One region of the Arthrobacter sp. Y3221157 genome, then DNA from elsewhere that is predicted to be linked to it. Evidence: riboswitches for the same ligand, from Rfam matches in the RefSeq annotation. Region 1 holds a riboswitch; each other region holds the start of a gene.

Region 1 (4,413 bases):
AGCGGCCCTGTGCGCCCTTGCGTCGGGGCCGTCCCGGCTCACCGGGATAGCCCACCTGCGCGGGCATGAAACGGACCGGCTCGCCGCGCTGGTTACGGAAATAAACCGCCTGGGCGGCGACGCCGAGGAAACCAGCGACGGCCTGGTGATCCGCCCTGCCCCGCTGCACGCCGGCGTCGTGCATAGCTACGCCGACCACCGCATGGCCACTGCAGGGGCAATCCTGGGCCTGGCGGTGGAAGGAGTGCAGGTGGAGGACATCGCCACCACGGCAAAGACCATGCCCGACTTTCCCCGGCTCTGGGCGGACATGCTCGCCCAGGGCGGTGCCCCGCAGCAGGAGGCCCGCACCGGGGCGGAAGGTTAGCGGTGGCAAGGCGTACTGATTCCTGGGACGAATCGGATGTCCGGATCCGGCCCAACAAGAAGGGGTCCAGGCCCCGCACCAAGGACCGCCCCAGCCACGACGACGCCGTGACCGGGCGGATCATCACCGTTGACCGGGGGCGGTACACCGCCGTGGTGGGCGAGGACTCCGCTGACGAGCGTACAGTTATCGCCGCCCGGGCCCGCGAACTCCGCCGCTCCCCCGTTGTGGCGGGCGACTTCGTTTCCCTCGTGGGGGACGTTTCCGGCGACCCTCATACCCTGGCCCGGCTGGTCAGGATCCAGGACCGGAAGACGCTCCTGCGGCGCAGCGCTGACGATACTGACCCAGTGGAGCGGGCCGTGGTGGCCAACGCCGACCAGCTGGTGATCGTGGTGGCCGCCGCCAACCCGGAACCCCGCACAGGCTTCATCGACCGCGCGCTCGTCGCGGCCTACGACGCCGGCATCGACCCGATCCTGCTGGTCACCAAGGCGGACGTCAAGGATCCGGCGGAGCTCCTGTCCAACTACACTCACCTCGACCTTCCCGTGATCATCAGCCGGACCGCCGATCTTGCGGCGTCCGGCATCGATGCCCGCTCGGACGACGGCCTGTCCGCCCGGCTGGACAGCGCCGCTGTTGCCGCGCTGCGGTCCTACCTGGACGGCAAGGTCACCGTCATGCTGGGACACTCCGGCGTCGGCAAGTCAACAATGGTCAACGCGCTCACGGGAGCCGAACGTGCCACCGGCGGCGTCAACGCGGTCACCGGCAGGGGCCGGCACACGTCATCGTCAGCACTGGCCCTGCGGCTGGTTGACGCACCGCCGGGCAGCTGGATCATCGACACCCCCGGCATCCGCTCCTTTGGCCTGGCGCATGTGGACCCGGACCGGATCCTGCGGTCCTTCCCGGACCTCTCCCCCGGCACCGACGCCTGCGAACGCGGCTGCAAGCACACGGCAACTGCCGTTAACTGCGGCCTGGATGCTTGGGTGGCGGAAGGTCACGCGGGCCCGACCGGAGAGGCTCGGCTGGCGTCCTTGCGCCGGTTGCTCGGAGCGGATCCACGGGAGGAAGCTCAGGAGGCAAAGGAGCTCGGCAGCGTCAACTGACAAAGCCGATCTCCCAGCAGAACAGCCTGCAGACGGTAGTTTGGAACCATGATCCAACCCGCTTCGAGCTACAACGATGACCTGCGCCTGGCCCATGTCCTGGCCGACTCCGTGGACGACCAGACCATGAGCCGCTTCAAGGCACTGGACCTCCATGTGGAGACCAAGCCCGACCTGACGCCGGTCACCGACGCGGACAAGGCCGCCGAGGAAGCCATCCGCGGCCAGCTCTCCCGCTCCCGCCCGCGGGACGCAGTGCTCGGTGAGGAGTTCGGCAGTACCGGCCACGGTTCGCGCCGCTGGATCATCGACCCCATCGACGGAACCAAGAACTTCGTCCGTGGCGTCCCCGTGTGGGCCACCCTGATCGCCCTCGTGGACGAGGGCGAGCCGGTTGTCGGCGTCGTGAGCGCCCCCGCCCTGGGCAAGCGCTGGTGGGCCGCCAAGGGCATGGGCGCCTACATGGGGCGTTCGCTTGCCGCAGCCACCCGGCTCCGGGTCTCCGACGTTTCCAGCCTGTCCGACGCCTCGCTGTCCTATTCAAGCCTCTCCGGCTGGAAGGAACGGGGAAACCTGGACGAGTTCCTGGGCCTTACCGAGTCGGTATGGCGGACCCGCGCCTACGGTGATTTCTGGTCCTACTGCATGGTGGCCGAGGGCTCTGTGGACATCGCGTGCGAGCCGGAACTGAACCTCTACGACATGGCGGCCCTGGTGCCGATCGTGGTGGAGGCCGGCGGACGCTTCACCTCTTTGGAGGGTGAGGACGGCCCGTTCGGCGGTAACGCCCTGGCCACCAATTCGATCCTGCACTCCGAAGTGCTCCAGCGGCTGAACCCGGGCCTGGACGACCTGCTCTAACCCCCCCTGCAACCGAACAAAAGACGGCGGATACCTCCAGAAGGAGGTGTCCGCCGTCGTCTTCTTCGCCGAAAAGCCTGTTTTCCATTCCCACGTAACAAAGGCCTTAACAATTGCGCCGGCTTCAATCCTGGCCGCCCCATGTTCTACGCTCTTAACCAGGTCACGAGTGCCAGCGCAAAACCCCGGTTTGCTGGCCGGCAACCCTCCATTCGCGGTGGGGTGCCCCGGGTGACGACCAGGCCGGTCCGGAGCGGATGCGGCAAGCGCGGATTCCCTTGCTAGCGGAGTCCTGTTTTGAAGTGAGGTCTCTGTGACAACAGCCACCGTCTCCCCCAACGCCGCCATCACCGCTGATTCCGTGTTTGACGAACGCCAGTCACTGGCCGGCCGGCCGCTCGCCGCCGTCACCGGCGCGGAAATCCAGGCACCGCTGATTTCCGGCGGCCACATCCGCTACGCCAACCTTGACTATGGCGCCTCCGCCCCCGCCCTCTCGGTGGTGTCCGCCTACCTCAACGAGATCCTGCCTTTCTATGCCAGTGTCCACCGCGGTGCCGGCTACGCGTCCCAGATCAGCACCTCGGTCTACGAAAACGCCCGCAGCATCGTCCGCGACTTTGTGGGCGGCCGCCCGAACGACTCCGTCATCTTCACGCGGAACACCACGGACTCGCTCAACCTGCTGGCCGGCTGCCTGCCCCTCAACGACGGCCAGCCTGCGGGCGACGTCCTGTACCTGGACATTGAGCACCACGCCAACCTGCTGCCGTGGCAGGGCGTTCCCCACCGCAGCATTGTTGCCGCCGACACCATCGCGGGAACCATCGACGCCGTACGCGCCGAGCTGGAACAGGGCGGCGTCAGCCTGCTGGCCATCACCGGTGCCTCCAACGTCACGGGCGAAATCCTCCCGGTCCGCGCCCTTGCGGCCCTGGTCCACCAGCACGGGGCCCGCATTGTGGTGGACGCGGCCCAGCTGGCGCCGCACCGCCGCATCAACATCAGCGCGGACGACGTCGATTACGTCGCCTTCTCCGGCCACAAGCTGTACGCGCCCTTCGGCGCAGGCGTCCTGGTGGGACGGCCGGACTGGCTCGACGCCGGAACCCCGCACCTCGCCGGCGGCGGCGCGGTCAAGGAGGCCAGGCTCGACGGCGTCAGCTGGGCCACCGGCCCGGCCCGCCACGAGGGCGGCTCCCCCAACGTCCTGGGTGCCGCCACCCTGGCCAAGGCCACCCAGGTCATCGCGGGCCTGGACCAGGAACGCTGGCACGCCCACGAATCCGCCATCCGTTCCTTCCTGGTGGAGGGCCTCCAGGAGATCGACAGCGTCACAGTGCACCAGATCTTCAAGGACACCAACCCGGACACCGACACCATCGGCGTGGTCAACTTCTCGGTTGAGGGCTACGACGCCGGCCTCGTGGCTGCGTACCTGTCTGCCGAGCACGGCGTGGGCCTGCGTGACGGACGCTTCTGCGCACATCCCCTGCTGAAGCGGCTGGGCCTGCCTTCGGGTTCGCTCCGCGCCAGCTTCGGCGTCGGTTCCCGGCTGGAGGATGCCCAGCGGCTCCTGGCCGGCATCGCCAAGCTGCGCCGTGACGGGCTCGGCTGGGACTACGTGGTGGACGCAGGGCGGTGGGTTCCCGCCAATGACACCCGCACCTACCCGCATTGGGCCCCGAACACGCCAGGCACCGCCGGCGCTGCTCCCTGCACCGACGACTGACCCATCCGGCAGATGCGGTAAATTCGGAAGGTACCGCAGGGCATTGACTGAAGGAGGCCGCACGTGGTTCGGGGTGGCCCAAAGCTGGATCTCGGGCGGCGCCGGGAGCTGGGCAAGAGTTTCCAGCAGGGCGGCAGGCATTACCAGCGGGTCCGGCCCGGTTATCCCGCCGACTCTGCCGATTGGCTCATCCCCGCGGGCGCGAGGGATTCGCTTGACGCCGGGGCAGGGACCGGCAAGTTTACTGAACTCCTGCTGGAACGCGGGCTGGCCGTCACCGCCGTCGACCCCTCGGCCGACATGCTGGACCAGCTGAAGGCACACTATCCCGTCGC
Region 2 (4,413 bases), on a different contig from region 1:
GCAAAATGGGCTCGTACCTGCTTCCCGTCAAGAAAGCTGTACGGGAAAAGGCGCGCATCAAGGCGGGCGATAGCTTGGACGTCCGGCTGGAGCTGCAGCCGGACAATGCTTCGCCGGGAGAAAGCTAGATCTGTTTCAGGGCCTGTTCGAGGTCGCGGATCAGGTCGTCGGCGTCCTCGAGCCCAACGGACAGGCGCACCACGCCGTCGCTGAGGCCGATGGCAGCCCGTCCCTCCGGCCCCATCGCACGGTGCGTGGTGGTGGCGGGGTGCGTGATCAGGGATTTCGAATCGCCCAGGTTGTTGGAGATATCGATGATCCGCAGCCCGTCCAGCAGCGCGAAAGCGGCTTCCTTGCCCGAGCGGCCGCCGGACGGAGCGAGCTCAAGGGTGAGCACCGTGCCGCCGGCGCGCATCTGCTTGGCAGCAAGTTCGTACTGCGGGTGCGACTTCAGCAGCGGGTACTTCACCCAGCTCACGGCAGGCTGTTGCTCCAGCCATTCGGCGAGCCGGAGGGCGGTGGCGGAGGAGTGGTTGACACGCAGCGCCATGGTCTCCAGGCCTTTGGTCAACACCCACGCGTTGAACGGCGACAGCGACGGGCCGGTGTGGCGCATCAGCTGCTTGACCGGACCCTCGATGTACTCCTTGGTGCCCAGGATGGCACCGCCCATCACCCGGCCCTGGCCGTCGATGTGCTTGGTGCCGGAGTAGACGATGACGTCCGCGCCCAGCTGGCCGCAGCGTTGGAGCAGGGGAGTGGCAAAGACGTTGTCGACGACGACGGTGGCCCCGGCAGCGTGCGCGAGTTCGCTGACCGCGGCGATGTCCACGATCTCCTGCATCGGGTTGGACGGAGACTCGAAGAAGACGGCGGTTGTGGGCTGGGACAGGGCGGCGCGCCACTGCTCCAGGTCCGGACCGTCCACAAAGACGGTCTCCACGCCCCACCGCGGCAGGATTTCATTGAGGATGACGAAGCAGGAACCAAAGAGCGAACGGGCGGCCACCACGCGGTCCCCGGCTGCGAGCAGGGCGCCCAGGGCGGTGAAGACGGCGGACATGCCGGAGGCGGTGGCAAAGCACGCCTCCGTTCCTTCGAGCAGCCGGAGCCGCTCCTGGAAGGTCGCCACGGAGGGGTTGCCGTACCGGGAGTAGACGAAGCGCTCGTCCTCGCCGGTGAAGGCGCGTTCCGCAGCAGCGGCGGATTGGTAGACGAAACCCGAGTTCAGGAATACCGCTTCGGACGTTTCCTGGAAGTTGGTGCGGTCCAGCCCGCCGCGGACGGCCTGGGTGTCGGGGCTCCAGCCGGCGGCGTCGTTATTGAAGGTCACTTAGTTCTTTCCCAGGTTGGTCGGCAGGCCGCGGTTCTTCCAGCCATTGACGGTCCGTTCGCCGTAGCGGTCCGGGTCGCCTTCGAACCCCTCCAGGACGTTGTAGGAGGTGAAGCCGGCCTGCGTCGCGGCGATGGCGGCGGAGATGGAGCGCTGGCCGGAGCGGCAGATGAACACCAGCTCCGTGTTGGAATCCTCCGGAGCCTGCTGGCTCAGGTCCTTCAGGAAATCCGGGTTGGGAATGCCGCCGGGGAATGTCCACTGGATGAACAGCGGATCGTTGTCCGTGGCTTTGGTGTCCGGAATGCCGATGTGCGCCCATTCGCCCTCGGTGCGCACGTCCACCAGGATGGCGCCCTGCTCAAGCTTGGCCCAGGCTTCCTCCGGCGTCAGGTCTCCTGCGTAGCTCATGCGTGGCCCTCGCCGTCGAACTCGAGGTCCTCGTTGGCTGCTTCCAGGTCGTCAACAGCGGTGGCGACGGCGGCGTCCGCCGATGCGATGGCGGCCGGCAGGACCACGGCCTGGGCCACGATGACGCTGGTGCCGTTGAAGGCTGCCGTCGGGCTTCCGTGCAGGACGTAGCCGTCGGCGAGTGCGGTTGAGATCCGCTCACAGAATTCACGGTTGTCCGGGCCGCTGATGAGGCGGTAGGACAACTTTTCTTCGGGGGCGTCGGACACGACGGGTCTCCTTCTCTCACGCTTGCAGCTCGAATTGGTCGATATGCCGAGTATTCACCTGAGGCACCCCGCCGCGGAAGGAGGGTTGCCGACCGGCCAGTCAGGGCTTGGCGCCGGTACTCATTACTCCCCAAAAACGTAACATCTGGCACCGGCGGCCGCATCGCCGTCGTCGTCATGTTGCGTAACTGAAGCGGAAACGCTGCCGAAGGCGGCGGCGCGGTGCGGTCACCGGTGAACGGCCGACTGCGGTATCACCGCAGGTGGGCGGGCCTTTCTTTCCCATCCCGGCGGGACGGCCCGATACAGTTCTTGGGGGGGGCAGCGCCCCGCCGCGAAAGACCAGCACTGGGGGTCCCTTGAACATGCGAACAGCCGCGCCCTGCCGCCGCACCCGTCCGGCCCTGACCCCCCGTCTTCGCGTGGCCTGGGCGTTCCTTGCCGTACTTGCTGTTGCGTGTGTGGCTGCGGTCCTGCCGGCGGGGGCGGCCCGGGCAGCCGAACCCGCACCGGATGCGGGCAAGCCGCTGCTCGGCGTCGTCCTGGAATGGGGCGAGGACACCGCTGCAGGGTTTGCCGAGCGGCTGGGAGCGTCCCCGGCTGTCTATGGACACGACATCGCTTTTCCCTACCGCTCCTCCGAGCAGAACGACATCAAGGGATTCCTTGAACAGTCCTCGCTCCAGGGTGCCCACGCCATGCTCACGGTCAAGCCCACGGTGCCGCTGGACCAGATAGACGCCACGGCTGCCGAGTCATTCGCCGGGGAAATCAGACGGCTTACCGCGCAGTTCCATGGGCAGGTGCTGGTGCGGTTTGCCCCGGACATGAACGCCTCCTGGGTGGAGTGGGGCCAGCAGCCCGCCGAATACCGGAAGGCGTTCCAGGCTGTCTCCGCGGCATTTGGGGATTCCGACGACGGCCGGACGGTTATGGTCTGGGAGCCGTACCTGGGCAAGGACTACCCCTTTGACCGGAACCGGAACGCGCCGGCCCGCGGAAGCGACGGTTTCGCCTTGCTGGATACCAACGGCGACAGGGCCTGGGACGGGTCTGACAGCGCCTACGAACCGTATTATCCGGGTGATGATGCCGTGGACTGGGTTGGCCTGACGGCTTTCCATGACGACACCGCCGGTGGCGCCGCAGTCAATACCGTTCCGCGCGCCGGTGAACTGGAGGACATGCTGACGGCCTCGGGCGGCGAAAACTTCTACGCCACCTATGCCGAGGAGCGGGCCAAGCCGTTCCTGCTGCAGACCGCCGCCTTCTACAGCCCCGCGTCCGGCGGCGCGTCCGAGGCTGAGATCAAGACCGGCTGGTGGGACCAGGTGGTGGGCACTGCCACGGCGGCAGAGTTTGGCAGGACGGCCGCGGTGGTCTGGGACGAGCGCACCAGCACCAGGGACACCGGCGTGGCCAGCATCGACTGGCTCCTGACCGGCAGCCCGGAGATCGCCCGGGCGGCGCTGGACCGGCTGGAGGCCTCGCCCTTGGTGACCGGTCCCGTCACGGAAGTGTCCACCGGCGGCAGCGACTATCTCCGGGCCAACACGCTGGCCGGGGCTGCCGCCTGGACAGTAGGGGCCGCGCTCGTCATCCTCCTGGTGGCCCTCTGGCAGATTCCGCGGCGCGTTCACGCCGCAACAGCTTGGGGTTACACGGACCCGTCCGGCAGGGATTCGCGCGTGGACCTGCTGCGCGGACTGGCCATCGTGTTCGTCGTGGTCAACCACCTGGGCATGACGTCCCTGTTCCAGCTCCTGACCCAGGAGGCGGTGGGCTTCGTTTCGGGTGCCGAACTGTTTGTCCTCTTCTCCGGTCTGGTGGTGGGCATGGTCTACGGGCCCCGGGTGAAAGACGATTTTGGAACCGTCGTGGACCTGACGTCCAGACGCGCCGGCAAGCTCTACCTGACATCACTGATAGTCCTCGTGGGCGTCTTCCTGGCTTCCCTGCTGCCGGTTCTCCGTATCGACGCGCTAACAACCTTCGCGGACCAGGGGACCGGCGGGGCAGGGCACGACGGCGCCGGCCGGACCTACGACCTGTATGCAGGAATGGAGCAACTCTTCCAGTTCCCGGTGCCGGCCCAGGTCCTCCCCGCCATCCTGCTGCTGCAGTTCGGTCCGTGGCAGTTCAACGTGATGGGGCTGTACGTGGTGCTGCTGCTGGCCGGCCCCTTTATTCTTGCTGCCCTCAACCGGGGCAAGGCCGTGTGGGTGCTGGCCGGCACCCTGGCGGTCTACGCCGTCGGCGCCGCCACGCGCTTCCGGCTCCTGCCGTCGCAGTTCGAGGATTCGTTCCCGCTGCTCGTGTGGCAGGTGCTGTTCGTGCTCGGCCTGGTGGCCGGATTCCACCGGCGCAGTATTGTCACCTGGCTTTCGGCGCGGACATGGG
Region 3 (4,413 bases), on a different contig from region 1:
CCGCGACAGAGGCATGAATGGCCGCCATCTCCGCTGCCGTCCCCCCGACGTTTCCCACAAGAACATCATCGGTGGGGGCACTGACATTATGCGCGCCTGCTCCCCAAAGACTTGGGCCCGCGGGAAAGACGCCCGCCGGTTAAAGCAACTTCGGCCGCCATCGGGAGGTGACGCCGTTCTCACATCCTGATGGCGGCCGAAGTCGGCTCGGGCCGTAACGCCCGGTCAAAGGAAGGTCAGATGGTGACCGCTCCGTTTTGGGTTTCGAAGGTGACGGAGAGGATGCCGGGCGTACCATGCGGGGCAACCCACTCAACTGCAACATCCTCCAGCGGCTTTTCCACCGGTTCGCCCAGCCATTCGGTGACCCGGGAGGCCGAGCCTGCGATGGTCAGGCAGCTCATCTTGATGTTGCTCTCGTAGGCGTTGGACGGGTGGAGCGACGGATCGCCCTCCCACTTCAGCATGTAGGGCACCTGGGGATCGGCGATGAGGCCCAGGATTCCAATCTGCTTCCACACCAGCTCGCGGCCGTCGGGAAACTTGCGGTTGCCGTTCACGGCAGCCCGTCCCAGGCGTGCCTCGAACGGAGCAAGGTCGTCCACTTCGACGCACCAGCCCATCCAGCCGCCGCCGGCCGCGGAGCGGGCCCGGACGGCCTGTCCGAAGGGAGCCTTGTCCGACGCAGGGTGGTCCAGGACCTCCACGACCTCAAGGTATTTGTGTCCCGCGAGCGGGATGATCATATTCCGGGTACCGAACCGGGGGTGTACCCCGCCTTTCACTGCCTCAACGCCGAGGGCAGAAGAAATACGTTCGGTGGTGGCCGCGAGGCCATCGTGTTCACAGGCGTAAGAGACGTGATCCATGCGCATGCCATCATCTTGGCACTTTGTGATCGGGCTCTCAGCTAAGGATACCCTTACTGGGATTTTCCGATTTCAGCACCCTCGAAACCTGCTCCATGGTAGGAACACGGGACCATGTTCGTCACATTGCTGTTCGCCCGGCCCGCCGCATTCCTACACTGGGCTCAGGTCATGAGTGCCAGCAACAGCCCCGGCTCGCTGGCCGGCAACCCTCCATCCGCGGCGGGGTGCCCCGGGTGAGGACCTGGCCGTCCGGCAAAAAGGCCGGATGGCAAGCGCGGCCCGTGGTGCTTCCAGCATGCCGGGCCCAGTCAAAGGAGCCTTGAATGTCCAACGGATGGTCCTTCGAAACCCGCCAGATCCACGCCGGCCAGGAACCGGATGCTGCCACCGGCGCCCGTGCCCTGCCCATCTACCAGACCACCTCCTTCGTCTTTCCCAGTGCCGATAGCGCTGCCAACCGCTTCGCCCTCGCCGAGCTTGCCCCCATCTACACGCGCATCGGCAACCCCACCCAGGACGCGGTGGAGCAGCGGATCGCGAGCCTTGAGGGAGGCCTGGCCGCGCTCCTCCTCAGCTCGGGGCAGGCGGCAGAGACATTCGCCGTCCTGAACATCGCCGAGGCAGGCGACCACATCGTGGCCAGCCCCAGCCTCTACGGCGGCACCTACAACCTGTTCGCCCACACCCTGAAGAAGTTCGGCATCTCGGTGACCTTCGTGGCGGACCCGGACAACCTGGACCACTGGCGCGAGGCGGTCCAGCCCAACACCAAGCTCTTCTTTGCAGAAGTGGTGTCCAACCCGCGGCAGGACGTGCTGGACATCGAGGGCGTCTCCCGCACCGCCCACGAGGCCGGCGTGCCCCTGATCGTGGACAACACGCTGTCCACGCCATACCTGATCCGGCCGCTGGAATGGGGCGCGGACATCGTGGTCCATTCGGCCACCAAGTACCTGGGCGGCCACGGCGCCGCGATCGCCGGCGTCATCGTCGATTCAGGCAAGTTCGACTTCAGCAAGGACCCCGAACGCTTCCCCGGCTTCAACACCCCGGACCCCACCTACAACGGCCTGGTATACGGCCGCGACCTGGGCGAGGGCGGGGCGCTGGGGGCCAACCTGTCCTACATCCTCAAGGCCCGGGTCCAGCTCCTGCGCGACCTCGGTTCCGCCGTTTCGCCCTTCAACGCCTTCCTGATCTCGCAGGGCCTGGAGACCCTGAGCCTGCGCGTGGAGCGCCATGTGGCCAACGCCGGGGAGGTGGCGCGGTGGCTGGAAGCAAGGGACGACGTTGAATCCGTCGCCTACGCCGGGCTGCCTTCCAGCCCCTGGTACGAGCGCGGCCGCAAGTACGGGCCCAGGGGCACCGGCGCCATTGTCGCCTTCAACCTGGCCGGCGGTGCCGAGGCGGGCAAGCGCTTCGTGGACGCCCTGGAGCTGCACTCGCACGTGGCCAACATCGGGGACGTCCGCTCGCTGGTCATCCACCCGGCGTCGACCACCCACAGCCAGCTGTCACCGGAGCAGCAGGCGGCCGCCGGCGTCGCTCCGGGACTGGTCCGCCTGTCCGTGGGCCTGGAGCACATCGACGACATCCTCGCCGACCTTGAAGCCGGGTTCCGTGCCGCCAAGGAGGCGCAGGGCGCCTGATCGGACGGGCCGGGCAGCAGGGCCCGACGACGGGTGGCCGGCCAGGTGGGCAAAGCCGGGGAAGTCACAACCAGTCACACTCTTGGCCCGGGCCGGGTGGTGTTTCGTACACTCGAACCAGGTCATGAGTGCCAGTGACAGCCCCGGCTTGCTGGCCGGCAACCCTCCTTCCGCGGTGGGGTGCCCCGGGTGAAGACCTGGCCTGCCGGTCATTCCGCCGGTGGGCAAGCGCGTAGAAGAGGTCTTGCCATGACGGTTACCGTCACCCCTACCACCGTTCCCGAGCACGGAATTGTCCGCTACGCCTCCATCGGGGGCCTGGAACTGGAAGCCGGCGGCTACCTGCCGGACGTCACGCTCGCCTACGAAACGTGGGGCACGCTCAACGCGGACGGCAGCAATGCCATCCTCATCGAGCACGCCCTGACCGGCAGCACCCATGTCACCCGCGGCGACAGCGACGAACCCGGCTGGTGGGAACAGCTCGCCGGCCCCGGTGCCCCCGTGGACACGGACCGGTTCTTCGTGGTGTCCATCAACATCGTGGGCGGCTGCTACGGGTCCACCGGGCCGTCGTCGCCCGCCCCGGACGGGACACCCTGGGGTTCCCGCTTCCCCCTGGTGACACTGCGGGACAGCACCGTGGCCGAAGCCCGGCTGGCAGACCAGCTCGGCATCGGCAGCTGGTACGCAGTCCTAGGGGGTTCCCTGGGCGGTGCCCGCGCCTTGGAATGGGCCATTACCTACCCGGAGCGGGTGCAGCGCTGCGCCGTGATTTCCGTGGGCGCCGCCAGCACGGCAGAGCAAATCGCGTTTGCCCAGGCACAGACCCTCGCCATCCGCCAGGACCCCAACTTCAACGGCGGCGACTACTACGGCGGCCCCTTCCCCGAGGAAGGCCTGGCCTTGGCGCGGCGCATCGCGCACATCACCTACCGCTCCGCCGCCGAGCTGGAGGGCAGGTTCGGCCGGGAGCCCCAGGCCCCGGAATCACCGCTGCAGGCTGACTGCCTGTCGGGCCGCGGCCGCTACCAGGTGGAGAGCTACCTGGACCACCAGGGCAACAAGCTGGTCCAGCGCTTCGACGCCAACAGCTACATCGCCATCACCGAGGCGCTGATGAGCCACGACGTCTGCAGGGAACGCGGAACGCTGGCCGAGACGCTGGCCCGTTCCGAAGCCCGGTTCTTCATCGCTGCAGTCGACTCGGACCGGCTCTACTTCCCGTCACAGTCGCGGGAGCTGGCGCGCGCACTGCCCGGGGACGTGGACGTGCATCTGATCCAGGCGCCGATAGGGCACGACGGCTTCCTGACGGAAATCGGGCAGCTCGGGAACCAGCTCCGCGAGCACCTCCTGCCCTGAACCCCTGCCCAGCCCGGGGTTCCCGCCGGGCTGCAGTGCTGGATGTGCATTTTTGCAGACGCTTTCTGCAGTATTCGGCGTTGAGCTCAGGGCGCCACCAGACAATACTCGTGTGAACCTGCAGTTTTGTGGTGCTCACCACAAAACCGCTGTCCGATCCCCATTGTGGTGTCGACGGAGACGCCAAAGGAGTTCACTCATGAGTACGGAACACTCCGCCCCACGGCGGCTCGAGGAAACCGATGTTAAGGCCTCGGGGCTGAAGAAAGTCGTCACGGCCTCGATGGCCGGCACGGTGGTCGAATGGTACGAGTTCTTCCTCTACGCATCTGCCGCCACACTGGTGTTCGGCAAAACGTTCTTCCCCAACTCAGGCACGGAACTGGACGGCATCATCGCCGCGTTCGTCACCTACGCCGTAGGCTTCGTGGCCCGCCCCATCGGCGGCATCGTCTTTGGCCACTTCGGTGACAAGTTCGGCCGCAAGCAGCTCCTGCAGCTGAGCATCATCCTGGTGGGTGTGGCCA

The links. Region 1 has a riboswitch for S-adenosylmethionine ahead of AC5RTT_RS02560 (aminotransferase class V-fold PLP-dependent enzyme). Riboswitches for the same ligand answer to the same signal wherever they lie in the genome.
Region 2: another riboswitch for S-adenosylmethionine. It lies ahead of AC5RTT_RS12500 (DUF1737 domain-containing protein); the one in region 1 lies ahead of AC5RTT_RS02560 (aminotransferase class V-fold PLP-dependent enzyme).
Region 3: another riboswitch for S-adenosylmethionine. It lies ahead of AC5RTT_RS12120 (bifunctional o-acetylhomoserine/o-acetylserine sulfhydrylase); the one in region 1 lies ahead of AC5RTT_RS02560 (aminotransferase class V-fold PLP-dependent enzyme).

Annotation. Positions count from the first base shown of each region.
Region 1 covers NZ_JBNHFD010000004.1:70,189-74,601, reverse strand. Annotated here, with positions in the region: gene aroA (3-phosphoshikimate 1-carboxyvinyltransferase) at 1-367, shown strand, start outside; gene rsgA (ribosome small subunit-dependent GTPase A) at 370-1,485, shown strand; gene hisN (histidinol-phosphatase) at 1,534-2,346, shown strand; SAM riboswitch class IV at 2,508-2,621, shown strand; gene AC5RTT_RS02560 (aminotransferase class V-fold PLP-dependent enzyme) at 2,660-4,078, shown strand; gene AC5RTT_RS02555 (class I SAM-dependent methyltransferase) at 4,142-4,413, shown strand, end outside.
Region 2 covers NZ_JBNHFD010000045.1:6,303-10,715, forward strand. Annotated here, with positions in the region: gene AC5RTT_RS12485 (DUF1905 domain-containing protein) at 1-128, shown strand, start outside; gene AC5RTT_RS12490 (O-succinylhomoserine sulfhydrylase) at 125-1,333, opposite strand; gene AC5RTT_RS12495 (rhodanese-like domain-containing protein) at 1,334-1,744, opposite strand; gene AC5RTT_RS12500 (DUF1737 domain-containing protein) at 1,741-2,013, opposite strand; SAM riboswitch class IV at 2,027-2,141, opposite strand; gene opgC (OpgC domain-containing protein) at 2,379-4,413, shown strand, end outside.
Region 3 covers NZ_JBNHFD010000042.1:15,292-19,704, reverse strand. Annotated here, with positions in the region: gene AC5RTT_RS12130 (HNH endonuclease signature motif containing protein) at 1-58, opposite strand, end outside; gene AC5RTT_RS12125 (VOC family protein) at 237-875, opposite strand; SAM riboswitch class IV at 1,037-1,153, shown strand; gene AC5RTT_RS12120 (bifunctional o-acetylhomoserine/o-acetylserine sulfhydrylase) at 1,196-2,521, shown strand; SAM riboswitch class IV at 2,642-2,758, shown strand; gene metX (homoserine O-acetyltransferase MetX) at 2,771-3,886, shown strand; gene AC5RTT_RS12110 (MFS transporter) at 4,086-4,413, shown strand, end outside.